2 linked regions of the Oharaeibacter diazotrophicus genome follow. The protein of the gene in region 1 binds, or shares a complex with, the protein of each later gene. Links are inferred from orthologs where the notes say so. Each region holds a gene or a part of one and is shown on either strand. Other genes may lie near its edges. The genes, in order: tsaD and tsaB.

Evidence for each region.
Region 2: the proteins of tsaD (region 1) and tsaB are in contact, whole or in part, in a solved structure (PDB 4WQ4), measured with the Escherichia coli proteins. The link is inferred for Oharaeibacter diazotrophicus from one-to-one orthologs.

The regions. Positions count from the first base shown.
Region 1 is NZ_SNXY01000011.1:6,359-20,493, forward strand. Bases 11,351-14,135 are described here. They hold tsaD (tRNA (adenosine(37)-N6)-threonylcarbamoyltransferase complex transferase subunit TsaD), read left to right. Parts: upstream 11,351-12,092; coding sequence 12,093-13,178; downstream 13,179-14,135. Other genes in these bases: hemC (hydroxymethylbilane synthase), read right to left, coding at 11,351-11,989; EDD54_RS20365 (NAD(P)H-dependent glycerol-3-phosphate dehydrogenase), read left to right, coding at 13,226-14,135. Outside these bases: EDD54_RS20305 (ABC transporter substrate-binding protein), read right to left, coding at 1-875; EDD54_RS20310 (aminotransferase), read right to left, coding at 921-2,084; EDD54_RS20315 (dimethylarginine dimethylaminohydrolase family protein), read right to left, coding at 2,167-3,042; EDD54_RS20320 (LysR family transcriptional regulator), read left to right, coding at 3,162-4,103; EDD54_RS20325 (diaminopropionate ammonia-lyase), read left to right, coding at 4,202-5,467; EDD54_RS20330 (N-carbamoyl-D-amino-acid hydrolase), read left to right, coding at 5,464-6,381; EDD54_RS20340 (heme biosynthesis protein HemY), read right to left, coding at 6,674-8,296; EDD54_RS20345 (COG4223 family protein), read right to left, coding at 8,343-10,226; EDD54_RS20350 (uroporphyrinogen-III synthase), read right to left, coding at 10,315-11,055; more of hemC, read right to left, coding at 11,063-11,350.
Region 2 is NZ_SNXY01000012.1:81,728-95,894, forward strand. Bases 2,812-5,628 are described here. They hold tsaB (tRNA (adenosine(37)-N6)-threonylcarbamoyltransferase complex dimerization subunit type 1 TsaB), read right to left. Parts: upstream 4,654-5,628; coding sequence 3,970-4,653; downstream 2,812-3,969. Other genes in these bases: olsA (lyso-ornithine lipid O-acyltransferase), read right to left, coding at 2,812-2,995; EDD54_RS21795 (Fur family transcriptional regulator), read right to left, coding at 2,992-3,381; rimI (ribosomal protein S18-alanine N-acetyltransferase), read right to left, coding at 3,485-3,973; EDD54_RS21810 (class I SAM-dependent methyltransferase), read left to right, coding at 4,807-5,628. In the rest of the region: EDD54_RS21780 (PhoH family protein), read right to left, coding at 1-592; tRNA (N6-isopentenyl adenosine(37)-C2)-methylthiotransferase MiaB, read right to left, coding at 699-2,072; more of olsA, read right to left, coding at 2,114-2,811; more of EDD54_RS21810, read left to right, coding at 5,629-5,925; EDD54_RS21815 (TrmH family RNA methyltransferase), read left to right, coding at 5,922-6,755; EDD54_RS21820 (glycosyltransferase family 4 protein), read right to left, coding at 6,765-8,120; EDD54_RS21825 (polysaccharide biosynthesis/export family protein), read left to right, coding at 8,400-9,557; EDD54_RS21830 (hypothetical protein), read right to left, coding at 9,646-10,323; EDD54_RS23580 (hypothetical protein), read right to left, coding at 10,395-10,652; EDD54_RS21840 (DNA translocase FtsK), read left to right, coding at 10,909-13,203; EDD54_RS21845 (MgtC/SapB family protein), read right to left, coding at 13,267-14,167. UniProt on the Escherichia coli protein: Required for the formation of a threonylcarbamoyl group on adenosine at position 37 (t(6)A37) in tRNAs that read codons beginning with adenine.

The sequences.
Region 1 (14,135 bases):
AAGGCGTGCGCCTCGGCGGTCTTGGTCGAGGCGCGCGAGATCGCCCAGCAGCCGGAATCGTTGATGCCGCCCTCCTTGGGGAAGGTCGAGCGCACCGGCGCGCCGTCGGCCGCGGCGAGGCCGGTGACGTCGTGGTAGTACTGGCCCATCGGGATCTCGCCGGACTTCAGCGCCTGCTCGAACTGCGCCTCGTCGCGGTACCACAGCTTCACGTTCGGCTTGACCTCGGCGAGCTTGGCGAAGGCCTTCTCGAGGCCCTCGTCGGTGTCGAGCGCGGCGGTGCCGCCGAAGAAGGTGGCGGCGGTCACCTCGAGCAGGAAGGAGTTGGAGACCAGCGCCAGCAGGCCGAGCTTGTCGGCGTTGGCCGGGTCCCACAGCGCGGCCCAGGAGGTCGGCGCCTCCTTGTAGACCTCGGTGTTGGTGACGAGCGTGATGTACCACGACACCGCGCCGATGCCGGCGACGCGGCCGTCGTCGTACTTGTTGACGAACCGCTCCTCGAGGTTGCCGGCGTTCTTCAGCGCGCCGAGGTCGATCGGCGCCCACAGCTCGGTGGACCGGCCCTTGATCATCGAGACCTGCGACATCATCGAGACGTCGGCCGGCGCCTCGCCGGCGCGGGCGGCCTGGTCGAGCTGCACCAGCCAGGCCTCGCCGGTCGGCTCGGCGACCGATTCGATCGCGATGCCGGTCGCCTTGGTGAACTCGGGGAAGACGTGCTTGTCGAAGCTGTCCTTGAAGTAGCCGCCGTAGACGCCGACCTTCAGCGACTTCTCCTCGGCGCGCAGGATCGACGGCATCGCCAGCACGGCGCCGGCGGCGACGCCGGCGCGCATCAGGCCGCGCCGGGTGAACGCGAAGCTCTTGTCGGTCATCGGTTGGTCCCCTCTCGTTCGGCCCGGTTCCCGGGTCCGTTGTCCTCAGGCGATGTGGCGGAGCCGCTCGGCGACGACCGCGAGCGCGGCGTCGTCGACGTTGGCGAAGGCGAAGCGGATGTGGCGGTCCTGGCCGGGGCCGAAGAAGGCGCCCGGCAGGGTCACGACCCCGGCCTCGCGGGCGAGGCGCTCGGCGACCGCCTCGCCGGTGGCGTCGAAGGGGTGGCGGACATAGGCGAAATACGCGCCGATCGCCGAGATCTCCCAGCCGGGCGCGGCGGCGACGACGTCGCGGAACACGACGATCCGGCGGTTGATCGCGCTCCGCGTCGCCGCGCGCCAGTCGGCGGTGGCGCCGACCGCCCAGGCGATCGCCGCCTGCGCCGCCCGCGGCGGGCAGATCTGGACGCAGTCGAGCACCTTGGCGATCTCGCCGACGAGGCCGGCGCCGGCGATCACCGAGCCGAGCCGGTGGCCGGGCACGGCGTAGCTCTTCGAGAAGGAATAGAGCTGGACCACGCTCTCGCGCCAGGACGCGTCCTCGAACAGGGCGTGCGGGCGGCCGGCGCCCTCGGGCAGGAAGTCGCGGTAGGTCTCGTCGACGACGAGGGCGATGCCGCGCTCGGCGGCGAGGCGGCGGAAGGCTTCCAGCGTCGCGGCCGGATAGGTCGCGCCGGTCGGGTTGTTCGGCGTGACGAGGACGATGGCGCGGACGTCGTCGGCGAGGAGGGCGCGGGCGTCCTCGACGTCGGGTACGAAGCCGTTCTGCGCCCGTGCCGGCAGCGGCACGGCACGGATGCCGAGCATGTCGAGCGTCATCTTGTGGTTGAAGTACCACGGCGTCGGCAGCATGACCGCGTCGCCGGCGCGGGCGAGCGCCATCATGGTGACGAAGAAGGCCTGGTTGCAGCCGGCGGTGATCGCGACCTCGCCCGGCTCGACGTCGGCGCCGTAGAGCGCGTTGACGTCGGCGGCGAGGGCCTCGCGCAGGGCGGCGTCGCCGGTGATGGCGCCGTATGTGGCGGCGGCCGGCGTCGCGGCGGCGGCGGCGAGGCGGTCGAGCAGTTCCCGCGGCGGCGCCGTGCCGGGCACCGCCTGGGCGAGGTTGACCAGCGGTCCGAGCCGGCCGTCGTAGGCGCGCGCCCACGCTTGCGCCGCCGGAATGGGCGGCACGTCGGTGGCGACGAGGAGCGGGTTGGCGGCGATCAAGGGCGGGCCCCGGGCATCGGGTGGAAAGGTCCATGGTGACGCGGCGCCCGCCCGGTTGGAAGGGGGCGCCGCGGTCGCGGCGTCAGATCGGATCGCGGCGGAGCGGCATGGTCATGCAGTGGACGCTGCCGCCGCCGGCGGCGAAGAGGTCTAGCGCGGGGTCGAGCACGGTCAGGCCCTCGGCGCGCAGCATCGCGTTGATGCGCCGCGAATGCGCCGGGCTGACCACCCGGTCGCGGCCGAGCGCCAGCACGTTGCAGCCCATGGCGCCGACCGCCTCCTTGTAGGTGACCGGCAGGATGCGGATGCCGTGGGCGGCGAACCAGTCGAGGTGCTCGTCGTCGATCACGTCGGCGACGGCGATGGCGAGGCCGTCGGCGACCATCGAGAAGATGACGTCGAGATGCAGGAAGTGCTCGGGGAAGGCGATCACCCGGGTGTCCCAGCCGGCGTCGCGGAACCAGCCGGCGAACTGCTCGGCGCCCTCGGCGGTGGTGCGCTCGCCAGTGTAACCGATCGCCATCACGCCCGGCCTGACGATGTGGATGTCGCCGCCCTCGATCGCGCCGGAGGAGGCGAAGCGCCAAATCGGGCAGCCGGTGCGCTCGTAGAACTTCACCACCGACGCCACCTCGCCGCGGCGCTGCGGCCGGAACAGCTGGGTCACCATCGGGCCCCACGGCGTCACCTGCGAACTGTCGCGGGTGTAGACCTGATAGGGCAACTGCGGCTCCGGCTCGAGATAATGGCAGCCGACGCCGGCACCTTCGAGGGCGTCGACCAGCTCGCGGAACTGCGCCTGCAGCCCCTGGGCGTCCGGCTGGCGGCCGGTGCGCGCCAGCGTCCGCCGCACGATGTCGTTGGTGGGGATCCAGGCGTAGTGGTCCGGCGGGCAGAGCAGCACGTCCCTGAGGACGCCGGTCTCGCTGTCCACGCGCCAGCGCGGGGCTTCGGTCATCATCGGCTCCGGTCATCGCGGTGGCATGATCAAAGCGCAGGCATCATCGGTGTAAAATCACGAATGACGGGAGTTCACTTCGGGTATCCTCGAACTGAAACGATTGGAGGGAGGGCGCCGTGGCGCTGGAGGGCACCGACGTCAGGCTGCTGCGCCTGTTCATGACCATCGTCGAACAGGGCGGCTTCGCGGCGGCGCAGGGCGAGCTCGGCCTGTCGCTGTCGACGATCTCGGCCCATGTCACGACGCTCGAGACCCGGCTCGGGGTGCGGCTGTGCCGGCGCGGCCGGTCCGGCTTCGCGCTCACCGACGAGGGTCGGCAGGTCTACGAGGAGGCGCGGCGGCTGACCGCCTCGATCGAGACCTTCGAGGGGCGCGTGCGAAGCCTGCGCGGCCATCTCACCGGGCAATTCGCGGTCGGGCTCGTCGACAACACCGTCACCGACCCGTCGGCGCCGCTCGAGCGGGTGTTCGCCGCCTTCGCCGCCGCCGCGCCCGACGTCATGCTGACGGTCGCCTGCCGGCCGCCGAACGAACTTTTGCGCGACGTCATCGCCGGCGCGCTCGACGTCGCCGTCGCCAGCTTCCCGCGCGTCGCGCTCGGCCTCGCCTACGTCGACCTCTACGAGGAGCGCCAGCGCTTCTACTGCGGCGTCGGGCATCCGCTGTTCGCGGTGCCGGAGGCCGAGATCACCATCGACGCGGTGCGTCGGCACCGGATCGTCGGGCGCAGCTACTGGGGCCAGCGCGACCTCAAGATCTTCGCGATCGGCGGCCCCAAGGCGCTGGTCGGCGACATGGAATCGGAAGCGCGGCTGATCCTGTCCGGCGCCTTCCTCGGCTACCTCCCGGAGCACTACGCCACCGGCTTCGTCGCCGCCGGGCGGATGCGGGCGCTGCGGCCGGACCTCTTCGACTACGCCGCGCCGTTCCAACTGGCGCACCGGCCGGAGAAGGCGAAGGAGCCGATCGCCCGCCTGTTCGTCGATACGGTCGGCCGCGTCTTCGCGGGACGGCGCCGCGCCGTGGCGACGACGGCCGAGCGCGACCGCGACTCCTGACGCGTTGCGTCGGACCGCCCATCCGCTTAAGGATCGGGCGTGCCCGAAAAGGTGGCGCCACCCGGCGTCGCCCGGGCGTCGGGGGACGGAACGGGATCATGACGGCAGGCGAGGACGCGGCTGGACCGGCGGGTCCGATCGACACCACAGGGGCCGCGGTGCTGGTCAATCCGGCGCGCGGCGGCGGCTGGACGGCGGCGATGGACGCGATCCTGAACGACGCCGCCCACGCCCGCGCCCGCGCCGTCGTCACCGGTTGGCCCGGCTACGCGCCGACGCCGCTGGTACCGCTGCCCGGGCTCGCCCGTGCCCTCGGCGTCGGTGTGCTCGCCTACAAGGACGAGGGCGGCCGCTTCGGTCTCGGCAGCTTCAAGGCGCTCGGCGGCGCCTACGCGGTCTGGCGTCTCCTCGCCGCCGCGATCGAGCGCGCCACCGGCGTGGTGCCCGACCCCGCCGCGGTCGCCGCCGGCGCCCACCGCGACATGGCCGCCACCATCACCGTCACCTGCGCCACCGACGGCAACCACGGCCGCTCGGTCGCCTGGGGCGCCGGCCTGTTCGGCTGCCCGGCGGTGATCTTCATCCACGCCGGCGTCAGCGAGGGCCGCCGCGCCGCGATCGAGCGCTTCGGCGCCCGGGTCGTGCGCACCGCCGGCACCTACGACGACAGCGTCCGCGAGGCCGAGGCGACCGCCGCGCGCGAGGGCTGGCAGGTGGTGTCCGACACCTCCTATCCCGGCTACCGCGAGGTGCCGAAGGACGTGATGCAGGGTTACGAGCTGATGGCCGCCGAGGCCCTCGACGCCCTCGACGCGCCGCCGACCCACGTCTTCCTGCAGACCGGCGTCGGCGGCATGGCCGCGGCGGTGGCGGCGCTCGCCTGGCGCCGTCTCGGCGCCGAGCGGCCGGTGGTCGTGCTCGCCGATCCGGAGAAGGCGGCCTGCTGGTGGGACAGTCTCGCCGCCGGACGGCCGGTCGCGGCCGGCGGGGCGCTCGACACCCTGCAGGCGGGCCTCGCCTGCGGCGAGGTGTCCGAACTCGCCTGGGAGATCCTCGCCACCGGCGCCGACGCGGTGGTGCGCGTGCCCGACGACGCCGCGGTGGCCACGATGCGCGCGCTCGCGGCCGGCGTCGCCGGCGACCGTCCGATCGTCGCCGGCGAATCGGCGGTGGCCGGGCTCGCCGCGCTGGCGGCGCTGTCGCGCGATCCCGCCGCGTGCGCGGCGCTCGGGCTCGGCCCGACGTCCCGCGTCCTCGTCTTCGGCACCGAGGGCGACACCGATCCCGAACTCTACGCCCGTCTCGTCGGCCGGACCGGCGACGAGGTCCGCGCCGCCGCCGCCAGCTGGAGACCCGCCCCATGAGCCGTCGCTTCGTCGCCGCCGCCGCCCAACTCGGACCGATCGAGCGCGACGAGCCGCGCGCCTCGGTGGTTGCGCGCCTGCTGGCGTTGCTCGAGACCGCACGCCGGCGCGACGTCCGCTTCGTCGTCTTCCCGGAGCTGGCGCTCACCACCTTCTTTCCGCGCTGGTGGATCGCCGACGAGGCCGAACTCGACCGCTTCTACGAGCGCGCGATGCCGAACGCCGACGTCGCGCCGCTGTTCGCCGCCGCCCGCGCCGGCGGCATCGGCTTCCACCTCGGCTATGCCGAGCTGACCGAGACCGCGGCCGGCAAGATCCGCCACAACACCGCGATCCTGGTCGACGGCGAGGGGCGGATCGGTCTCAAGTACCGCAAGATCCACTTGCCGGGGCATCGCGAACACGAGCCGGCGCTGCCGTTCCAGCATCTCGAGAAGCGCTATTTCGTCCGTGGCGACCTCGGCTTCCCTGTGGCGGACTTCATGGGCGGCAAGGCCGGGATCCTGATCTGCAACGACCGGCGTTGGCCGGAGGCGTTCCGTTCGCTCGGGCTCCAGGGCGCCGAGATGGTGGCGGTCGGCTACAACACGCCGCAGCACTATCCGCGCGCACCCGAGCACGACCGGCTGCAGGACTTCCACAACCACCTGTCGCTGCAGGCCGGCGCCTACCAGAACGGCACCTACGTGATCGGCGCCGCCAAGGCCGGCTTCGAGGGCGGCTGCGAGCTGATCGGCGGCAGCTGCGTCGTCGCGCCCACCGGCGAGATCCTGGCGGTGGCGGCGACGCGCGGCGACGAACTGGTCGCCGCCGAGGTCGACCTCGACCGCTGCCGCGAGATCAAGGCCAACATCTTCAACTTCGCCCTGCACCGCCAGCCCGACGCTTACGGCCTCCTGACCAAGGTGGGGTGAGTGCCGGCACCCGTAAACGCAAAGGCCCGGCGCGACGGCCGGGCCTTTCGGTGGGAGCGTCGCTCCCGAGATCTGGTGCCGCAGAAGGGACTCGAACCCCCGACCCCATCATTACGAATGACGTGCTCTACCAGCTGAGCTACTGCGGCGTCCGTTTCGTCCCGGCGCGAACGCCCGGAGGCCGGGCGATCGGCCCGGCGGACGCGGGGTTGATAGCGGCAACGCCCGCGGATTTCAAGTCGGGTCGATCGGAAAAGCGCGGGCCCGGCGAGCGCGGACCGCGCCGGCCCGTTCAGACGTAGGCGGGTCCGGCGACCGGGCCGGGATGCCGGGGCCGCTCGGGGACGGCGCCCGGGTCGTCCGGCCGGGTGATCTCCGGGAACTGCACGAAGGCGGGCCGCGCGGCCGGCGCCACGGTGGCGGCGGTGGCCATCGCGGCCGCCACCGGTTCGGCGGGCTTCGCCGCCGCGACGGTCTCCGGTTCGCGGACGGCCGGCTTCGGCTCGGGCTCGGCGGCGACCGGGGCGACGGTGCCGCCGGCGGACGGCGGCTCGTCGGGCGGCGTGGGCGGGGCGATCGGGCGGACGGCGCGCTCGGCGAGGTCCGGGCCGTCGAGCTCGGCCGGGCCCGAATCGCCTTCCACCGGAACCTTCCACTCGAAGGCGTCGAGCCGGCCGGTCACCGGCGAGACCGGGGCCCAGGCCTCGGCGACGACGCCGTCGGCGGTCCAGGCGGCGTCGCGCGGGGCGCGGATGGCGCGGCCGAGCCACTCGCGGACGCGGCCGGCGTCGCCGGTCTCGACCTCCTCGAGGTCGGCCATCATCAGGCAGACCCGCCGGGTCGGCGCCTGCCGCAGCGCCCGGGCGAGCGAGGCGCGGGCGAGCGGGAAGTCGCGGGCGTCGACGGCTGCCCGGGCGACGGCGATGGCACCCTCGGCGGCGTAGGGCTTCAGCTGCTCCAGCGTCTGCGCCCGCTTCAGGCGGTCGCGCGCCGAATCGCCGGTGCGGACGTGGAGATAGACCTCGGCGAGCTCGGGATGCGGGGCGATCTTCCAGGTGGTCTCCACGACCTTGGCGGCCTTGCGGGCGTCGAGCTGGCGGGTCAGCAGGCGGGCGGCGACCACGGCGGCCGGCACCAGCTCCGGCGCCAGCCGGTGCGCCTCGAGGGCGTAGGCGCGGGCGTGATCGGGATCGCCGTCCTCGGCCTGGAGGGCGCGGGCGGTGAGCAGCACGGCGCGCAGGCGCTTGGCCTCGGCCTTGTCGACGAGGCGCGCGGCGGCGCCGGCGTCGAGGGTGGCGAGGGCGCCGGTCCAGTCCTCGTCGGCGGACTGGTACTCCATCATGGCGGTGCCGGCCCAGGCGACGCCGGGCGCCAGCCGCTGCGCCTCGGCGGCGTAGTGCCGGGCCGCCTCTGCCTCGCCGGCCCGGCTCGCCTCGATGTAGAGGCCGCGCAGGCCGAGCAGGCGGGTGTCGTCGGTCTCGAGCATGCGGTCGAAGGCGCGGCGGGCGTCGTCGCCGCGGCCCTCGACCTGGGCGGTCTGGGCCGACAGGAGCAGCACCAGCGGCTCCTTCGGCAGGAGGCGCGTCGCCTCGTCTGCGAAGCGGCGGGCGAGGCGGGCGTCGCCGGCGCCGACGGCGATCATGCCGCGCGACAGCGCCCGGTAGCCGCGGTCGCGGCGGCGGTTGCGGAAGAAGCCGCGCACCGCGTCGGGGCCGTGCAGGATGCCGGAGAGGATCCGCCAGCCGATCACCGCCACGACGGCGAACACGACGAGGCCGACGACGACGACGCGCAGCGGCGGCGCCACCGCGCCGCCCGGCCACTCCACCGCCACGGACACGGGGACGCCGCCGAGCCAGTCGAGGCCGATGACGGCGGCGAACAGCAGCGCGATCGCGACGAACAGGCGGATCATCGGCGGATCCCTTTCACGGTCGGGGCTTCAACTCGGGCGGGGGACATCAGCGGCCCTCCGCGGGGGCCTCGAGGCGGGCAAGCACCTTGGCGGTCAGCGCCTTCACCGCGGCGTCGGCGGCGACGCGGCGGTCGAGCCGGGCGAGCCAGTCGGCGGTGGCGGCCTTCGCCCAGTCGGGCAGGCCGTCGGCGGCGGCACGCGCTGCCGCGGCGTCGCCCGAGGCGAGGCCGGCGCGGATGCCCTCGAGGGCGCGCGAGGCCGGATCGGCGGCGTCCGCGCCGGTCTCGCGGTAGTTGACGAGGCTCTTGGCGCCGGCGAGCAGGCGGTCGACCGCGCCGGCACCGTCGGTCACCGGGCGGGCCGCCGCGACGGCGCCGTAGGGCAGGCCGGCGGCGAGGGCGTCGATGGTGTCGACGCCGTGCTCGGCGAGCGGCTGCAGCGCGGCGAGTTCCGGGAGGTCGGGCGCGACGGCCGCGACGACGCCGAGGTCGGCGGCGAAGGGCGCGCCCTCGGCGATCCGGCTCGACAGCGTGGTGACCGCGAGCGACAGCGCCGCGATCTCGCCGCCCTTCGGGCCGGCGTCGAGGCGCTTCTCGACGTCGTCGAGCCGGCCGGTCGCGGCCGTCAGCGCCGCGGCGCCGTCGTCGACACGGGCGGTCAGCGCGGCCATGTCGGAGCCGACCGACTGCTTCACGCCGGCGAGGCCGTCGGCGAGGGTGCGGTCGAGGCCGCCGATGCGGTCGTCGAGCGAGCGGCGGATGTCGGCGAGCGCGGCGTCGACGGCGTCGAGGCGGGCGCCGAGGTCGCTCGCGCCCTTCTCGAGCGCGTCGATCCGGGCGGGATCGACGGGGGCGGGTGCGGCGGCGAGCTTTTCCAGCGCGGCGCGGTCGGCCGCGCCGGCCTCGCGGAGCGCCGCGACGTCGGCGGCGAGCGTGTCGAGCCGCGGCGCGACGTCCTCGAGGCGCTTGCCGAGGTCGTCGACGCGGGGCGCGAGGGCGGGATCGGCGGTGCCCGTGCCGCCGCCGGACGGCAGCGTCTTCACGGTGGCCTCGACGTCGGCGAGGCGCTGGGCGAGCGCGGGGTCGGCCGGCTGCACCGCGGCGACGGACCGTTCCAGCGCGTCGACCCGGCCGGCGAGCGCGGTGTCGGGGGCGGCGGTCGCAGGCGGCGCCTGCTCGATCCGGCCGAGCCGGTCGCCGACCTCGGCGAGGCGGCGGTCGATGTCCGCGACCACCGTGGTGGTGGCGACGCCCTCGGGCAGCGGCGGGCGGAAGACGCCGCCGGCGATCAGCGCGGCGCCGCCGCCGAGGGCGACGAGGCCGCCGATCAGCGCGGCCGCGATCAGGCCGGCGGTGCCGGTGCGCGCCGTCGGCTCGGCCGCGGGCGGGGTCGGGACGGCCGTGGCCGCTGCGGGGGACGGTTCGGATTCGGCGGATGCGGCGCCGGCGGCTTCGCTCGGTTCCGCGGTGTCGGGGCCGTTCGACCCGACGTCCGCTGCGATCGGTTCGGCGGGAGCAGCCTCGGCGGCCGTCGGCTCGGCGGCGGCGGTTTCCGTGACGACAGGTTCGGTGGCGGCAGTCTCGACGGCCGGCGACTCGGTCGCCGAGGCCTCGCCGGCGGACGCGGCCGCTTCGCCGTCCACCGGCGCCCCCTCGACGGCGGCGGGCGCCGCGGCTTCGGTCGCGGCCTCGGCGGCGGGCGCCGGGGGATCGGCGACGAAGATGTCCTCGCCCACGGGCGCCGCGGTCTCGGCGGTCGCGAGCGGCTGGTCGGGGGGCACCGACGGCGCCGGATCGGGAGCGGGCTCGGACGACGGCTCGACGGCCGGCGGCACCCGCACCGGGGTGGCGGTCAGGTCGATCGTGGTCGGGCGGCCCTTGCGCCGGCGATGGTCGGGACCGCGCCCCGTGGGATCGCTGTCGGACGTCATGGCTTCGTTCCCATCCTCCCTCGCCGCGGGCCGCCGGTCCTCGGTCCGGATGCCCGCCGTGCCGGTCGCGACCGGTCTCCGGCCGCGATCATTCGCGTTCCGGGGCCCGAAGCGCAACCACCGCTTTGGTCAGGCTCTCGCCGGAAGGTTCCCGGGCGATGACCAGACGTGCGAAAAACGGCCGAAGCGGGGCCGCGGCCTTGGCCGAGATCGCCGCGAGCGCCGTCGTCGCGGGAACCGCGATCCCCGCCCGTTCCAGCCAACGCCCGAACGCCTCGGCGGTTCGCGCCGAGGCGACGACGACCGCGGCGAATTCGCCCGCCGCGACATCGGCGGCGACCGCCGGATCGACCGCGGCGACCGTCTCGGTGCGGTAGGCGACCACGGTACGGGCGGAAAAGCCCGCCTCTGCGAGCCGGTCGGCGACGTCGACCGCGCGCTCGCGCGCCCCGACGTGGACCACCGGCCCCGACGCGGGATCGAAGGCCGCGACCACCGCGCGGACCACGGCCTCGCCGTCGCCGGCGGCGTCGATCACGGTCGCGAACCCGGCCGCGCGGGCGGTGGCCGCGGTGGCGGGGCCGACGGCGACCGCGGCAATGGCCGCGAGTTCGCCGCGGCGCGGATCGGCGGCGAACGCCTCGACGCCGGCGACCGAGGTGAACACCAGCGCCTGCGGCGATACCTGCCCGTCGACCACGGATCCGACCACGTCCGGTTCCGGCACCACCGCCAGCATCGGGGCGATCGTCGCCGGGACGCCGACGGCGGCGAGGGCGTCCGCCATGGCGCGGGCCTGGGCTTCCGGTCGCAGGATCAGGACCCGCATCGCCGCCTCAGAGCCCGGCGAAGAAGTCCGGTCCGCCGAGCGCCTTCAGCCGTTCGCCGACATGGCGGCCGAGGTCGGCGGCGTTGGCGCGCGCCGCGGTGCCGGAGGCGACGTGCTCGACCGCGCCGTCCGGCGTCAGGATCAGGCCGGAGAGGTGCACGGTGGCGGCCGACACCTTGGCGTGGCCGGCGATCGGGGTGCGGCAGGAGCCGTCGAGCGCGGCGAGCAGCGCGCGCTCGGCGGCGAGCGCCACCGCGGTGTCGGCGTCGTGGATCGGGGCGAGCAGGCCGGCGACGCGGGCGTCGCCGGCGCGGGTCTCGATGCCGATGGCGCCCTGGCCGACGGCGGGCGGGAAGTCGGACAGCGGCAGCACGTCGGTGGCGACGTCGACCATGCCGAGCCGCTTCAGGCCGGCAAGGGCGAGCAGGGTGGCGTCGGCCTCGCCCTCGTCGAGCTTGCGCAGACGGGTCTGGACGTTGCCGCGGTAGGTGACGACCTCGAGATCCGGCCGCAGGCGCTTGACCAGCGCCTGCCGGCGCAGCGAGGCGGTGCCGACCACGGCGCCCGCGGGCATCTCGGCCAGCGAGGCGTAGCGGCGCGAGACGAAGACGTCGCGGACGTCCTCGCGCGGCAGGAAGTGATCGAGCACCAGGCCGTCGGGCAGCACCGTCGGCATGTCCTTGGAGGAGTGCACGGCGAGGTCGATGTCGCCGGCGAGGAGGGCGTCCTCGATCTCCTTGGTGAACAGGCCCTTGCCGCCGACCTCGGAGAGCGGACGGTCGAGGATGCGGTCGCCGCTGGTGCGGATCACCACGATCTCGATCGCGGGGGCGTCGGCGCCCCAGGCGGCGGCGAGCCGGTCGCGCACCTCGTGGGCCTGCGCGAGGGCGAGCGGGCTGCCGCGGGTGCCGAGGCGGACGGGATTCGTTTGCAAGGGCCGGGTCCCGGTGCTAGGGGGCGGATCGTCGCCGCCGGGTATACGACGCCCCGGCGGGCGTTGGAACCCTCGCTCGACCAGGGATCGGACCGGCGGCACCATGACGGACACCCTCGTCCTCGGCATCGAGACCAGCTGCGACGAGACCGCCGCGGCGGTGGTGGCGCGCGGGTCCGACGGCGCCGGCCGCATCCTCTCCAACGTGGTGCTGTCCCAGGTCGCCGAGCACGCGGCCTTCGGCGGCGTCGTGCCCGAGATCGCCGCCCGCGCCCATGTCGAGGCGCTCGACGGCGTGATCCGGGCCGCCCTCGCCGACGCCGGCGTCGGCCTGTCCGACCTCGACGCCGTCGCCGCCACCGCCGGGCCGGGGCTGATCGGCGGCGTCCTCGTCGGCCTCACCACCGCCAAGGCGATCGCCTATGCGGCGGGCAAGCCGCTGGTGGCGGTCAACCACCTCGAGGGTCACGCGCTGACGGCGCGGCTCACCGACGGCATCGCCTTTCCCTACCTGCTGCTGCTGGTGTCCGGCGGCCACACCCAGATCGTCCGGGTCGACGGCGTCGGCGCCTACGTCCGGCTCGGCACCACCATCGACGACGCCCTCGGCGAGGCCTTCGACAAGACCGCCAAGCTGCTCGGCCTCGGCTATCCCGGTGGGCCGAAGGTCGAGGCCGCCGCCGCGTCGGGCGATCCGACCCGCTTCGCGCTGCCGCGGCCGATGCTCGGCCGGCCCGATCCGGACTTCTCCTTCTCCGGCCTCAAGACCGCCGTGCGCAACGAGGCCGCCGCCGCGGCCCCGCTCGACGCGCGTGCCGTCGCCGACCTCTGTGCCGCCTTCCAGGCCGCCGCCGCCGACGTGGTGGCGGACCGGGTCGCCGTGGCGCTCGGCCGCTTCCGCGCCGACGCGCCCGGCGTCGTCCCGACGCTCGTCGTCGCCGGCGGCGTCGCCGCCAACGCGGCGATCCGGGCGCGGCTCGCCGGTCTCGCCGCGGCCGAGGGTGTGCGCCTCGTGGTTCCCCCGGGGGTGCTCTGCACCGACAACGGCGCGATGATCGCCTGGGCCGGCGCCGAGCGGTTGGCGCTCGGGATCGCCGATCCGCTCGACGTGCCGGCGCGGGCGCGCTGGCCGCTCGATTCCCGCTCGGCGCCGATGGTCGGCCGCGGCCGGCTCGGCGCCAAGGTTTGAGACCGCGCCCGTCCGCTCTCCGAGCGGCGCCGGTGGAGGATCCCGCGATGACCGACCGTCCCGACCTCGCCTCGATCGCCGTCTACGGCGCCGGCGCCTGGGGCTCGGCTCTGGCGCTGGTGGCCGCGCGCGCCGGCCATCCGGTGGTGCTGGCCGGCCGCGATCCGGCCGTCTTCGCCGCGATCCGCGACGAGCGGCGCACGCCGCGCCTGCCCGGGATCGACCTGCCGGTGAACCTCTCCGCCGCGCTCGGACCCGAGGCCGTGGCGGGCGCCGATGTCCTCCTGCTCGCCACGCCGGCACAGGTGACCCGTCCCGTCGTCCGCGAGTTGGCGCCGGTGCTCGGCGCGGATGCGGTGGTGGTGTCCTGCGCCAAGGGCATCGAGCAGGCGACCGGACGGCTGATCTCCGAAGTGATCGCGGAGGCCTGGGCCGGTCCGGTCGGGGTGCTGTCGGGGCCGGGCTTCTCCGACGACGTCGCCCGTGGCCTGCCGACGGCCGTCACCGTCGCCGCCGCCGATCTCGATCTCGCCGAGCGGCTCGCCCGCATCCTGGCCGGCCCCGGCTTCCGGCCCTACGCCGCCGGCGACGTCGTCGGCGTCCAGCTCGGCGGCGCGCTGAAGAACGTGCTGGCGATCGCCGCCGGCGTGGTCGCCGGGCGCCGGCTCGGGGCGAGCGCCGAGGCGGCGGTGATCACCCGCGGTTTCGTCGAGATGCGCCGGCTCGCCGCCGCCTGGGGCGCGCAGGCCGACACGCTGATGGGCCTCTCGGGCCTCGGCGACCTCGTTCTGACCTGCCGGTCGACCCAGTCGCGCAACTTCGCGCTCGGCGTCGCGCTCGGCGAGGGCGGCGATCCCCGCGGCTTCGGCCGGCTCGCCGAGGGGGCGGCGACCGCGGCGATCGCGGTGGCCCGGGCCGAGGCCTTCGGCGTCGACGTGCCGATCATGGCGGCCGTCG
Region 2 (14,167 bases), on another replicon or contig:
GGTAGGGGTCGATCTTCTCGCGCATGTCGCCGGGCAGGAAGCCGAGGCGCTCGCCGGCCTCGACCGCCGGACGCGACAGGATCAGGCGGGCGACCTCGCCGCGCTCGAGCAGCGCGGCGGCGTAGGCGACGGCGAGATAGGTCTTGCCGGTGCCGGCCGGGCCGAGGCCGAACACCAGCGAGGAGCGGTCCATCGCCCGGATGTAGGCGTCCTGCGCCGGGTTGCGGGCGACCACGGTCTTCCGGCGGGTCGCGATCTGGGCGAGCTTCAGCCGCGTCTTCGGCTCCAGCGTCGGCAGCGCGAGCTGGCCCTCGAGGCTGATCGCCATCCGGATCGCGCCCTCGACGTCGCCCGGGGCGATCTGCTGGCCGGCCTGGAGACGGGCGTAGAGCGCCTCCAGGACGTCGCGGGCGCGGGCGCAGGCCTCGTGCGGGCCGCGGATGGTGACCTGGTTGCCGCGGGCGGTGGCGTCGACGCCGAGCTTCTGCTCGATCAGCGCGAGGTTCTGGTCGAACTGCCCGTAGAGGTGCCCGATCAGGCGGTTGTCGTCGAACACGAGCACCACGTGGGTCAGGTCCGAGGCGTGCGTCATTGGCTCTCCGGTGCGGCCGGGGTGGAGGGTCCCGTGGATCTCACCGGCGGTGATCCGGCGTCGTGGGCCGACGCCGCCGCCGCGAGGAACTGGCCCGCGCGCCCGCTCACGCCCTCAGCCGAACGGCGCCGTCCGCGGCCGGTTCCGCGAGGCGCCCGTCGAGGCTGTGGTGGCCGGCGGCGAGGATCTCGACCGCGGCGATCCCGCCGATCAGGTCGGCCGGCGCCGCGACGTGGACCGCCTGGAGCCAGGGCGAGCGCCCGACCAGTTGGCCCGGGTCGCGCCCGGCCTTCTCGAACAGCACCGGCACGACGAGGCCGACGCGGCTCTTCAGGAAGGCGGCCTCCTGCTCGTCGATCAGCGCCTGGAGGCGGGCGAGACGCTCGGTCTTGACCGGCTCCGGCACCTGATCCGATTCGGACGCGGCCGGGGTGCCCGGGCGCGGCGAATACTTGAAGGTGAAGCACGAGGCGTAACCGACGGCGCGCACCAGGGCGAGCGTCGCCTCGAAGTCGGCGTCGGTCTCGCCGGGGAAGCCGACGATGAAGTCGCCGGAGAGGGCGATGTCCGGACGCGCCGCGCGGATCCGCTCGACCAGCGTCAGATAGTCGGCGGCGCCGTGGCGGCGGTTCATGGCGGCGAGCACGCGGTCGGAACCCGACTGCACCGGCAGGTGCAGGTAGGGCATCAGCTCGGGCAGGTCGCGGTGGGCGGCGATCAGGGCGTCGTCCATGTCGCGCGGGTGGCTGGTGGTGTAGCGCAGCCGGGCGAGCCCCGGCACGGCGGCGAGACGGCGGACCAGCCGGGCGAGGCTCCAGGCGTCGCCGTCCGGGCCGACGCCGTGGTAGGCGTTGACGTTCTGGCCGAGCAGGGTGACCTCGCGCACGCCGGCGGCGACCAGCGCCTCGGCCTCGGCGACGACACGCTCGACCGGCCGCGACAGTTCTGCGCCGCGGGTGTAGGGCACGACGCAGAAGGTGCAGAACTTGTCGCAGCCCTCTTGCACGGTCAGGAAGGCGGTCACCCCCCGGCCGCGGACGCGCTCGGCGACCGGTTCGGGCAGGTGGTCGAACTTGTCCTCGGCGGGGAACTCGGTGTCGACCGCGCGCGGACGCGCCTTCGAGGGCACCCGGCCGGTGCCGGCGGCCGGGCGCTCGCCGGCCTTCACGCGCTCGAGCAGCTCGGGCAGCCGGTGGTAGGACTGCGGGCCGAACACCATGTCGACCACGGGCGCACGGCGGATGATCTCCTCGCCCTCGGCCTGGGCGACGCAGCCGGCGACGGCGACGGTGACGTCGCGCCCGGTGGTCTCCTCGAGCTTGCGGATCTTGCCGAGCTCCGAATAGACCTTATCGGCCGCCTTCTCGCGGATGTGGCAGGTGTTGAGGACGACGAGGTCGGCGGCCTCGATCCGGTCGGTCTCGTCGTAGCCGAGCGTGGCGAGCGTGTCCGACATGCGCGCGCTGTCGTACACGTTCATCTGGCAGCCGTAGGTCTTGATGAAGACCGTCTTGTTCGCCGTCACGGGACCTCGGGACCGGTTGACGCGGCGCTCGCGGCCGCAGCCTCGTTCCGCTCTAGCGTGTTTTCGGCCGCGGGGAAAGCCGACGCGGGCGCGCGTCCACCGACGGCGTCGGAGAGCAGGCGCCGGACCTCGGCCTCGGCGCGGATGGTGACCGCCTTGCGGTCGCCCTCGCGGTCGAAGGTGATCGGGGCGCCGAAGGCGACGGTGACGTCGACCGCGCCCTCGCGGGCGAGCCCCATCAGGTGCGGGATCAGTTCGGCGTCGCCGAGCCAGGCCACCAGCGGGCGCCACTGCCGGCCGAGCGGCAGGCCGTGCAGCCGGGTGTAGGCGACCGCGACCGGCTGGACCAGGACGTGGGCGTGGCCGCCGGCGTCGATGGCGGCGCGGGCGGCGCCGACCAGGGCCGAGCGGAACGGCAGCAGCTTCAGCCCGTCGCTGGTGGTGCCCTCGGGAAACAGCACCATGGCGTCGCCCTCGGACAGCCGCGCGGCGAGCTCGGCGGCCTGGGCGCCGGCCTTGGCCCGGCGCTCGCGCTCGATGAAGATCGAGCGCTGCAGCTTGGCGAACAGGCCGAAGATCGGCCAGGACGCCACCTCGCTCTTGGCGACGAAGGACAGCGGCATCAGCGAGCCGAGCACCAGGATGTCGAGCCAGGAGGCGTGGTTGGCGGTGATCAGCAGCGGCCGGCCGGTGGCCGGCGTGCCCTCGACGGTGACGCGCACGCCGATCACCTTCAGCGCGAGGCGGTGGAAGTGCACCGGCAGGCGCCGCTTCACCGGCCAGTCGAAGCGCACCGCGGCCATCTGCAGCACGACCAGCAGCGCGGCGTAGAGCGCGAAGGGCGGCAGGACGACGAAGGGCCGTAGCCGGGCGATCATTCGGCGGCGGCCTCGGGGTCGGCGAGCGGCACGGCGTAAAGTTCGAGCCGGTGGTCGACGAGGCGGTAGCCGAGGCGCTTGGCGATCAGGTCCTGCAGCGCCTCGATCTCCTCGCTGCGGAACTCGATCACCCGGCCGGACCTGAGGTCGATCAGGTGGTCGTGGTGCTCCTCCGGCACGGTCTCGTAGCGGGCGCGGCCGTCGCGGAAGTCGAGGCGGGCGATGATGCCGGCGTCCTCGAACAGCTTGACGGTGCGGTAGACCGTGGAGATCGAGATGTTGTCGTCGACCGCGACGGCGCGGCGGAACACCTCCTCGACGTCGGGATGGTCGGACGCGGCCTCGAGCACGCGGGCGATCACCCGGCGCTGCTCGGTCATCCGCATGCCCTTGGCGACGCAGAGGTCCTCCAGGGCGGAATAGCTGGTCTCGTCGGTCACCGCCGTCGGTCCCGGAAGCGGCGCCGGGACGGCGCCGTCACCCCCCGTGCTAGGAGATGTCGGCGCGCATGACAAGGGCGGTCGACGCCGGGCCGCCGGGCTTGGGATAGTAGTTCTTCCGCCGGCCGACCTCGCGGAAGCCGAGGCGGGCGTAGAGCGCCAGCGCCGGGGCGTTGCCGTCGTCGACCTCGAGGAACACCGACTTGACGCGGTCGTGGTAGAGCCGGCGCAGCGCCGTCTCCATCAGCCTCGTGGCGAGACCGCGGCCGCGCTGGCGCGGGGCGACGGCGACGGTGAGCACCTCGGCCTCGTCCTCGGCGGCGCGCACCATCACGAAGCCGATCGGACGGCGGGTGCCGAAGGGCGAGCCGCGGCGCGCCACCACGGTGACGACGCGGTCCTGGGCGAGCAGGGCCTCGATCTCGGCCGCGGCCCAGCCGCGGTGGAACGAGGCGGCGTGGATCTCGGCGAGGTCGTCGACGTCGTCGAGCCGGCCGGCGTCCACGATCGGGGGGTAGCTGGCGAACCAGGCGATCATCTGGCGACCTCGACCAGGGCCGCCTGCGGCTTGGCGTCGGGCGGGCGGACGTAGAGGGGGACGACGGGGGCGAAGGGCGCGGCGAGCCGGCCGGCGAGGCGCGCCACGGCGCGGGGATCCGGCCCGCCGAGCGGGAAGGACGGCGGCACCACCAGGCCGGCGGTGGCGGCGGCGTGGGCGAGGATCGGCGCGCCGGAGCCGACGATCGCCGTGGCGCGGCCGGCGATCCGGGCGAGCACGTCGGCCGCCTCGGCGGCGAAGGGCGGCTCGATCTCGCGGCCGTCGGCGGCGTAGAGCGCGGCGTAGACCTCGCCGCGGCGGGCGTCGACGGTGGCGAGCACCGGGCCCTCGGCCGGTTCCGGCAGCGAGGCGGCGAGAGCCGGCAGGCTGCCGATGCCGACGGCGGGCCGGCCGGTGGCGAGCGCCAGCCCGCGCGCGGCGGCGACGCCGACCCGGATGCCGGTGAAGCTGCCGGGGCCGACCGTGACGGCGAAGCGGTCGACGTCGGCGAGCGCGACGCCGGCCTCGGCGAGCACCGCGTCGACCAGCGGCAGCAGCCGCTCGGCGTGGCCGCGCTCCATGGTCTCGACGCGCACCGCGTCGAGACGCGGCCCGACGAGGGCGACGGCGGTGCGGTCGTGGGCGGTGTCGAAGGCGAGCACGATCATGGTTTTCCGCATAAGGGCTCCGACGCCGGCTGTCGAGACGACCGAACGACCCATCCGGGACGCGCGCGGGCGGGACGCCGCGCTTGCCGGCCGCCCCCGAGCCGGCTATCGGGAACGGACCGCCGCCGGACGACGAGCGCCCCGGCGGCCTCCCCGCGAGGTCCGATGGTGAAGACGCAACGCCCGAACGGTCCGAAGGACGGCCGGCCGCGCCGGCCCGAGCCGTGCCCGGCGCCGACCGGCGAGCGCGCCGCGCCGCGCCGCGACGAGCCCCGCCGGGACGATTCCCGGCGCGAGGAGCCGCGCGGGCCGGCCCGTCCCTCGGCGGCGCCGAAGCCGGCGCGGCCGGTGCCGCTGCCGCTCGGGGCCCGCCGGGTCCGCGAAACCGTCGGCACCATCCTCGCCAGCGACGGCTGGGACGACTACGCCCTCCTCGACATGGGCGCCGGCGAGAAGCTCGAGCGCTACGGTGCGCTGACCGTGGTCCGGCCCGAGCCGCAGGCGATGGGGCCGCGCCGGCTCGCGCCCGCGGTCTGGGAGGCGGCCGGCGCCGCCTTCACCGGCGACGTCGACGAGGAGGGCCCCGGGCGCTGGAAGACCGCGCCGGGCATCGGCGAGACCTGGGAGATGGCCGTCCTCGGCGTGCCCTTCGTCTGCCGCTTGACCTCGTTCCGCCACGTCGGCGTGTTCCCCGAGCAGGTCGAGCACTGGCGCTGGATGGCCGAGCGGATCGCGGACCGGCCCCGGCCGGCGCGGATCCTCAACCTGTTCGGCTACACCGGCCTCGCCTCGCTGGTGGCGGCGCGGGCCGGCGCCGAGGTCACCCACGTCGACGCCTCGAAGAAGGCGGTGGCCTGGGGCCGCGAGAACCAGGCGCTCGCCGGCCTCGACGCCGCGCCGATCCGTTGGATCGTCGACGACGCCGTCAAGTTCTGCGAGCGCGAGGTGCGCCGCGGCCGGCTCTACGACGGCATCCTGCTCGACCCCCCACGCTTCGGCCGCGGGCCCGACGGCGAGGTGTGGAACCTCACCGACGACCTGCCGCACATGCTCGACCTCGTCCGCGCGATCCTGGCGCCGGGGCCGTCCTTCGCGATCCTGACGGCCTACGCCATCCGCGCCTCGTTCCTGTCGATCCACGAGCTCGCCGCCGACCTCCTCGGCGACCGGCCGGGCCGGCTGGAGTCCGGCGAGCTGGCGCTGCGCGAAACCGGCCTGCCCGGCACGGCCGGCCGGCTGCTCTCCACCTCGATGTTCGCCCGTTTCCAAGGGGATCCCGCATGAGGAGCGACCGCCCCGAGACCGCCGCCCCCGGCCAGGTCAAGCAGATCACCTCGCTCGCCAACCCGCTGGTCAAGGACCTGCGCGCGCTGGCGATGAAGAAGCACCGCGACGAGACCGGGCTGTTCCTCGGCGAGGGACTGAAGCTCGTCACCGACGCCCTCGCGGTCAACTGGCCGGTCGACACCATCTGCTTCTCCGGCTCGGTGCGCGACCAGCCGGCGGTGGCGCAGGCCGCCGCCAAGGTGCACGCCCGCGGCGGCACCGTGCTCGACGTCTCCGAGGCGGTGCTCGGCAAGATCACCCGGCGCGACAATCCGCAGATGGTGGTCGGCGTGTTCCGCCAGCGCCTGCGCCCGCTCGCCGAGGTGAGGCCGGCCGACGGCGAGGTCTGGGTGGCGCTCGAGCAGGTCCGCGACCCCGGCAACCTCGGCACCATCGTCCGCACCGTGGATTCAGTCGGGGCCAAGGGCGTGATCCTGGTCGGCGAGACCTGCGACCCGTTCTCGGTCGAGGCGGTGCGCGCCACCATGGGCTCGATGTTCCACGTGCCGCTGGTGCGCGCCTCGCGCGAGGCCTTCCTCGCCTGGGCGAAGACCGCGCGCACGCGCCTCGTCGGCACGCACCTGAAGGCCACCCACGACTACCGCCGCGCCGCGGCGCCGGGACCGGTGGTGCTGGTGATGGGCAACGAGCAGCAGGGGCTCACCGAGCCGCTCGCCGAGGCCTGCACCGTCCGCGTCAAGATCCCGATGGCCGGGCAGGCCGACAGCCTCAACCTCGCCGTCGCCACCGGCGTCATGCTCTACGAGCTGCGCCGCGACGCGCTGTAGGCGCCGCCCTCAGCCGATGCGGTCGTAGAGGGCGGTTAGGCGTTCGTCGTAGCGCTCGGGCGCGAAAAAGGCGGCGCGGTCGCGGCCGGCGGTCTCGAGGTGGGCGACGAGGTCGTCGTCGGCGGCGAGTTCGCGGATCGCGGCGGCGATGTCGTCGGCGTCGTAGGCGTCGACGAGGCGGGCGGCATCGGCGGCGATCTCGCCGTTGGAGCCCTCGCGGCTGGTGATCACCGCGGTGCCGAGCTGCATCGCCTCGACGATCGGCAGGCCGAAGCCCTCGTAGATCGAGGGGAACACCACGCTGCGCGCGCCCTGGATCAGGCTCGTCAGCAGGTGGAACGGCAGATACTCCATGCGGAGCACCCGGGCGCGGCCGGCGACGATGGTGGTGATGCCGGGCTCCGGGCCGGCATTGCGGCCCTCGAGCCCGGGGATCGGGTGGCGCGTCACGGTCTGCCCGAGATGGGCGCCAAGCAGCGCGAGGTCCTCGGCGTCCTTCCAGGACACCGAGCCGACCAGCACCAGCGGCCGGTCGACCTGCGCCTTCAGGAAGCCCTCGACGATGCGGGCGACGTTCTTCTTCGGCTCGATCGCGCCGAAGAACAGGAAGTAGTCCTTGAAGTCGAGGCCGAACACCGCGGCGATCTCGTCGGCGATGGCGCCGCGGTCGCGTCCGAGCGCCTCCGGCGGCGGCGCCGACGACTGCCAGGTGTTGGTGACGCGGTCCTCCGGGACGCCGTAGAGCGAGACGATGTCGCGCCGCGAGGCCTCGGAGACGGTGACGATGTGGTCGGCGCGCCGGCAGACGTCGGCGAGCAGGCGGTGGTGGAACACCTTGTCGTCGAGAGTGGTGAAGGGCAGGCGCAGCGGCACGAGGTCGTGCACGGTGTAGATGTTGGCGGCACCCTTCAGGCGCACCGGCACCGGATAGGTCCAGTGCGCGATGTCGGCGCCGCCGTCGTAGGCGATCGGCAGCGGGCCGCGCCAGACGCGGAAGTGCCAGCGCGAGAATTCGTAGAGGTCGCGGTAGTTGAAGATGCGGTCGTAGGCCGGCATCCGGAGGCCGAAGCCCTTGGTGATCACCGCGCCGGTCACCGGCACCTGCCAGGGCCGGAGGCCGAAGGGCGAGCGCGCCAGCCGGCGGATCGTCGCCGCCGTCGACATGCCGCGCCGGCCGGGATCGAAGAAGGCGACCTCGCTCATCAGCGGGTCGCGGGCCTCGTCGGCCTTGACGCCGTAGACCACGTCGACGTGGTGGCCGAGCGCCTTCAGGCGCTGGCTGAGGTTGCGGCCGTAGGTGGCCACGCCGGTCCCGCGCTCGAAACCGAGGTTGTAGCCGTCCAACATGATGCGCCGACGCGCCATTCGGGGTCGCTCCGTCCACCGCGGTTTCCGGGGCGGAGGTGTAGGCGAGGCGGTGCGCCGTCCGCAAGGGCGCGGGCACCGTCGTCATGGATACCGATTGTTCAGACTCGTCGTCCCAATTCTAACGAACGGCCGTCCCGCCCGGGGCGGACCGGCGTTGCAGGATTGCCGCCGGCGCCGGGAATGCGCCGGCGCCCGGCCGGTGCGGACGGGGGCGGGCATTTCCAAGCCCGCCGCCTTCGGCTAAGACGGTTCGCGATCAAACGAGGGTCTCGAAGAGTGCAGCATCGATTCGGTCCCGTCGCGATCGCGCTCGCCCTGGCACTCGGCGGCTGCGGTACGCTGCCCGCCGCCGGCCCGGCGACGCGGGACATCGTGGCGGAGAAGCCCGGGGTCGCCGGTCTCGCCTATCAGGTGATCGACGTCGACCAGACCGTGCTGGCCAAGCTGGCCGGTCGGCGCGACGACACCTTCAAGGGCCGCTTCCCCGAGCGTGGCGGCGGTGCCAGCGAGGCCATCGGCGTCGGCGACTACGTGGCGGTCACGATCTGGGAGGCCTCGGTCGGCGGTCTGTTCTCCGCCGGCGACAGCGCCTCCAAGTCGGCGACGGTGCCCGAGCAGCCGGTGTCCGCGGCCGGCACCATCGTGGTGCCCTACGCCGGCGTCATCAAGGTGGCCGGCCACACCCCGACCCAGGTCAAGACGATCGTCGAGCAGGCGCTCGCCGGCAAGGCGATCGAGCCGCAGGTGCTCGTCAACGTCACGCGCAACGCCACCAACACCGTCACGGTGATCGGCGAGGTCGTGAAGGGCGGCGTGGTGCCGCTCGCCATGCCGGGCGCCCGCCTCCTCGACGCGCTCGCCGCCGCCGGCGGCATCTCGGCGCCGGTCAACCAGGTGTTCCTCCAGGTCGCCCGCGGCGGCCGCACCGTGCGGGTGCCGCTGCAGACCGTGCTGCAGGACCCCGGCGAGAACGTGCAACTGCGCCCGAAGGACACCGTCGTCGCCCTGCGCGACCCGCAGTCCTTCACCATCTTCGGCGCCAGCGGTTCGAGCAGCCGCGTCGAGTTCGACGCCAGCGGCACGACACTCGATCAGGCGCTCGCCAAGGTCGGCGGCCTCCAGACCCAGCAGGCCGATCCGGCGGCGGTGTTCCTGTTCCGCTTCGAGCGGCCGGACATCGTCGGCGCGCTCGACCCGACCAACGCCGACTACCGCGCCGGCAAGCAGGCGATCCCGATCGTCTACCGGGTCAACATGCGCGAGGCGTCGGGCCTGTTCGTCGCCAAGACGCTGCGGCTCTACGACAAGGACACCGTCTACGTCGCGTCGGCGCCCTCGCTCGAGCTGCAGAAGTTCTTCCAGCTGATCGGTACGCTGACGCAGCCGTTGCAGTCCGGCCTGCAGACCGCGAGCGCGGCCGAGAAGCTGCAGTGATCCCTCGCCGCCCGGTGCCGACCGGGCGGCTTTCCCCTTCGCGCACCGTGCCGCTCCGACCGCGCGTCCGAACCGGCCGGGGCAATGCTCAGAGACCGCGGGCGGCGACGGCGGCGAAGGTGGCGGCCAAGAGGGCGCGGGCCGGTCTCGCGGCCTTGCGCGGCGGCTGCTCGTCGGTCTGATCCGCGCCGACCATGGCGGTCGGAACCTCCTCGGCGACGTCGAAGGTGGCGCCGAGCGACCACCATCCCGCCGGCAGGAGGCGCGTCGCGATCGCGAGGGCGATGTCGAGCGATTCGGTCGGCCGGCCGTTCGGCAGCACGTCGGCGGAGGTGGGCTGGCCGCGGTTGACCAGGGCGTAGTAGGCACGGACGACGTCGCGATCGAGGGTGGCGGCGTCGGCCCGCGCGTCCTCGAGCCGGGCGACCAGCCGGACCAGACCGTCGACGCTGACCCGGCCCTCGTTGGCGATGTCGGCGATGTGGGTGGTGACCTCGTCGTGGACGGCGCCGACCTCCTCGGCGGAACCGTCGCCGGTCTGCGAGCGGATCGCCTCCTTCTTCTCGCGCACCACCTTCACCGCACTGCGCACGCCGTCGAGATAGGCGGCCTTGCGGACCTCCTCCTCGCGGGCGAGGGCGGCCTGGAGGACGGTCGCGAGTTCGCGCATCAGGTCCTTGGCCGGATGGGCCGGCCCGGTCGAGGCGTGGCGCAGCGCGCGCTCGATGAGCCGTTCCGGCGTCTGCACGTCCTTGATGTCGCTCATGCTCGTCCGCACCGCTTCCTGTCGACGGCGTCACGCCGGCCGCCCGCCCCCTCGGGAGCGGGGGCGTTGGATTATTCGATCGCGAGCGTGACTGTATAGATCTCGCGCAGGATTTCCTGGGCGTGCTCGACGATGGCGGCGTCGCGCTCGCCGTCGCCGTCCTCCGCGAGGGCGGCGGCGACGTCGTCGGCGGCGCGCTCGAACCCCTCGGCGAGCCAGGTGCCGGGATCGGGGCGCCGCACGGCCTCCTCGACGATCAGGCGCTTCAGCGCCGCCCTCAGCGCCACGACCTCGGCCACCAGAAGCTCCGTCGCGTCCAGCCTGTACATCGCGTTCTCCCCGCGGATCCCGGCAGACCATGCCCGATGCCGCGCCGCTCCGCCAGACCGGCCGGCGGCCGTCATGGTGAATCCAAACCGGGTGTTAACCCTGACGGGCTACTCATCGGAGGCGTCTCCGATCGGCGGCGCGCCCCGGTTTCGAGTGATAGGGTGTGTGATGCGTTCCACCGAGCGGCCGCCGGTCCTGCCTCCGTCCCGTTCCTCCGGCGCGGCCGCGCCGAGCCGCGAATCGGTGCCGCCACCGGTGATCGCGGCCGACGATCCGACCTGGCTGCGCCCGTTCGCGACCGCGCCCAACGTCCGCTTCACCCGCACCCCCGAAAGCCTGATTCGCAGCCGCAGCCGGGCGGCCGAGCCGGCGCCGGTCGCCGAGCCCGCGCCCGCGGTCGTCGAGACGGTCGCGCCGGTCGCCGCGCCGCCGCCGGTCGTCGCCGCGCCGGTCGTCGCGGTCGCGCCCGTCGCCGCACCGGTGGTCGAGGCGGCGCCGAAGCCGGTCGATCCGCGCTTCGTGCGCAAGCCGCTGGTGTTCCGCCGCGCGCCCCAGGGCGAGACCATGCCGATCCCGCAGCCGGCATCGACGCCCGAGCCGGTGGCCGCCACGCCGGTGCCCGAGCCCGTCGCGCCGGTGCGCGGCCGCAGCATCTGGCTGAAGCCGCTGCCGGTGGCCGAGACCCGTCCGGCCGAGCAGGCACCGGTCGCCGCGACCGCCGCCGAGCCCGCTCCCGCCGCGGCCGCCCCCGCCCCCGCCGCCGAGCCGGCGGCGGCCGTGGTCGCGCCGGTGCTGGTCGACGACGACGGCGACCTCGTCGGCCTCCGGGTCCTGCAGGGCTACGCGGTGCGCGCGACCTTCCACTGGCCGCTGCCGATGGAGACGGACGAGGCGCCGGCCGAGGCCGCTCCGCCGCCGGCCGCCGAGGCCGCCGTCGAGGCCGTGCCCGCCGAGGTCCACGCCCCCGAACCGGCGCGGCCGCAGCGCGCGCCGGGCTCGGACTACGAACTGCCCTCGCTCGACCTGCTCGCCCATCCGCCGGGCAGCGAGCTGCTCGAGGAGCTCTCGGCCGAGGCGCTCGACAAGTCGTCGCTGCGCCTGCAGCAGACGCTGCACGACTTCGGCGTGCGCGGCGAGATCATCGACGCCAACCCCGGTCCGGTGGTCACGCTCTACGAGCTCGAGCCGGCGCCCGGCACCAAGTCGAGCCGGGTGATCTCGCTCTCCAACGACATCGCCCGCTCGATGAGCGCGGTGTCCTGCCGCGTCGCGGTGGTCGAGGGCCGCAATGTCATCGGCATCGAGCTGCCCAACCCGCGGCGCGAGACCGTGTGGCTGCGCGAGATGCTGGCCTCCAGCCAGTATCACGACAGCCGTGCCCACCTGCCGGTCAGCCTCGGCAAGACCATCGGCGGCGAGCCGGTGATCGCCGACCTCGCGCGGATGCCGCACCTGCTCGTCGCCGGCACCACCGGCTCGGGCAAGTCGGTCGCCATCAACACCATGATCCTGTCGCTGCTCTACCGGTATTCGCCGGCCGAGTGCCGCCTGATCATGATCGACCCGAAGATGCTCGAGCTCTCGGTCTACGAGGGCATCCCGCACCTGCTGACCCCCGTCGTCACCGACCCGCGCAAGGCGGTGGTCGCGCTGAAGTGGGCGGTGCGCGAGATGGAGTCGCGCTATCGCAAGATGTCGCGGCTCGGGGTGCGCAACATCGACGGCTACAACACCCGTCTCGCCGAGGCCCGCGCCAACGGCGAGGTGATCATGCGCGAGGTCGAGACCGGCTACGACAGCGCCTCCGGCCAGGTGATCACCACCGAGGAGCCGATGAGCCTCGACCACCTGCCGTTCATCGTGGTGGTGGTCGACGAGATGGCCGACCTGATGATGGTCGCCGGCAAGGACATCGAGGGCGCGATCCAGCGGCTCGCCCAGATGGCGCGCGCGGCCGGCATCCACATCGTGATGGCGACGCAGCGTCCGTCGGTCGACGTCATCACCGGCACCATCAAGGCGAACTTCCCGACCCGGATCTCCTTCCAGGTGACGTCGAAGATCGACAGCCGGACGATCCTCGGCGAGCAGGGCGCCGAGCAGCTGCTCGGCCAGGGCGACATGCTGATGATGGCCGGCGGCGGCCGGATCCAGCGCATCCACGGCCCCTTCGTCTCCGACCAGGAGGTGGAGAAGGTGGTGCTGCACTGGAAGGCGCAGGGCCGGCCGGAATATCTCGAGGCGGTCACCGCCGCCGACGAGGCGGCCCCGGCCCCGGCCAAGGCGGTCCCGGCGGACGTGCCGGTGATGGACGCTGCGATCGGCGAGGAGGCCGAGGACGGCCTCGGCGACGTCTACGACCAGGCGGTGCAGGTGGTGCTGCGCGACCGCAAGGCTTCGACCTCCTACGTCCAGCGCCGGCTGCAGATCGGCTACAACCGCGCCGCCTCGATCATGGAGCGGATGGAGCGCGACGGCATCGTCGGCCCCGCCAACCACGCCGGCAAGCGCGAGATATACCGCGCCGCCCCGCCGCCGCTGGTGGATTGATGCCCACGCGGGACGATCCCGGTGCGCCGGGGTCGTTCGCCCGGGCGGTTTCCACCCTGCGGTTCACGCCAGCAGGGCCGCCGCCGCGCCGACCACGCCGACGGCGCCGACGGCACCGGTGAGGAGCGCGAGCCGCGGGGTGCCGACAGCGCCGGCGATCGCCGTCTTGGCCGCGGTGTTGACCGAGACGGTGAGGAGGATCGCCCCCGCGGCGTCGCGGGCGCCGAGCGCCCCGCGCGACAGCCGGGCCATCGACAGCGTCGCCGCGTCGACGTCGACGAGGCCGGACAGGGCGGCGACGACGAAGACGCCGCCGCCGAGGCCGTATTGCTTCAGCAGCGACACCGCGACGCCGACCACCGCGATCAGAACCGCGAGCTTCAGGGCGGTGCCGAGTTCGAGCGGGTTGGAGAGCCCGAGCCCGAGCGGCGTCGCCCCGCCGCGCCGGCCCATCAGCACCGCGGCGCCGACGAGGGCGGTGCCGGCGAGGACCGCGAGCGACGGCGCCAGCAACAGCGCCGTCGCCGGGGCGATCACCGCCACCATGACGCCGACCCGCGTCACCATCACCGCGCCCGACAGGAGGATGCCTGCGGCGAGCACGCGCTCGGCGCCCGGGCTGCCGGCGGCGAGGCGCGACAGCGCCAGCGTCGTCGCGGTCGAGGAGGCGAGGCCGCCGGTGGCGGCGGCGACCAGGATGCCGAGGCGGTCGCCGAGCAGCTTGACGCCGACGTAGCCGACGAAGGACAGCCCGGCGATCAGGATGGCCAGCATCCAGATCTCCGCCGGGTTGACCGCCCCCCAGGGGTCGATCGCCCGGTTGGGGATAACCGGCAACATCAGGAAGGACATCGCCGCCAGCGTCAGCACGGCGCGCAGCTCCGCCGTGGTCAGCGAGGCGACCCAGCGGTGCAGCGGTTCGCGGAGGGCGAGGAGAACGGTGGTCGCCACCGCGGCGGCGACG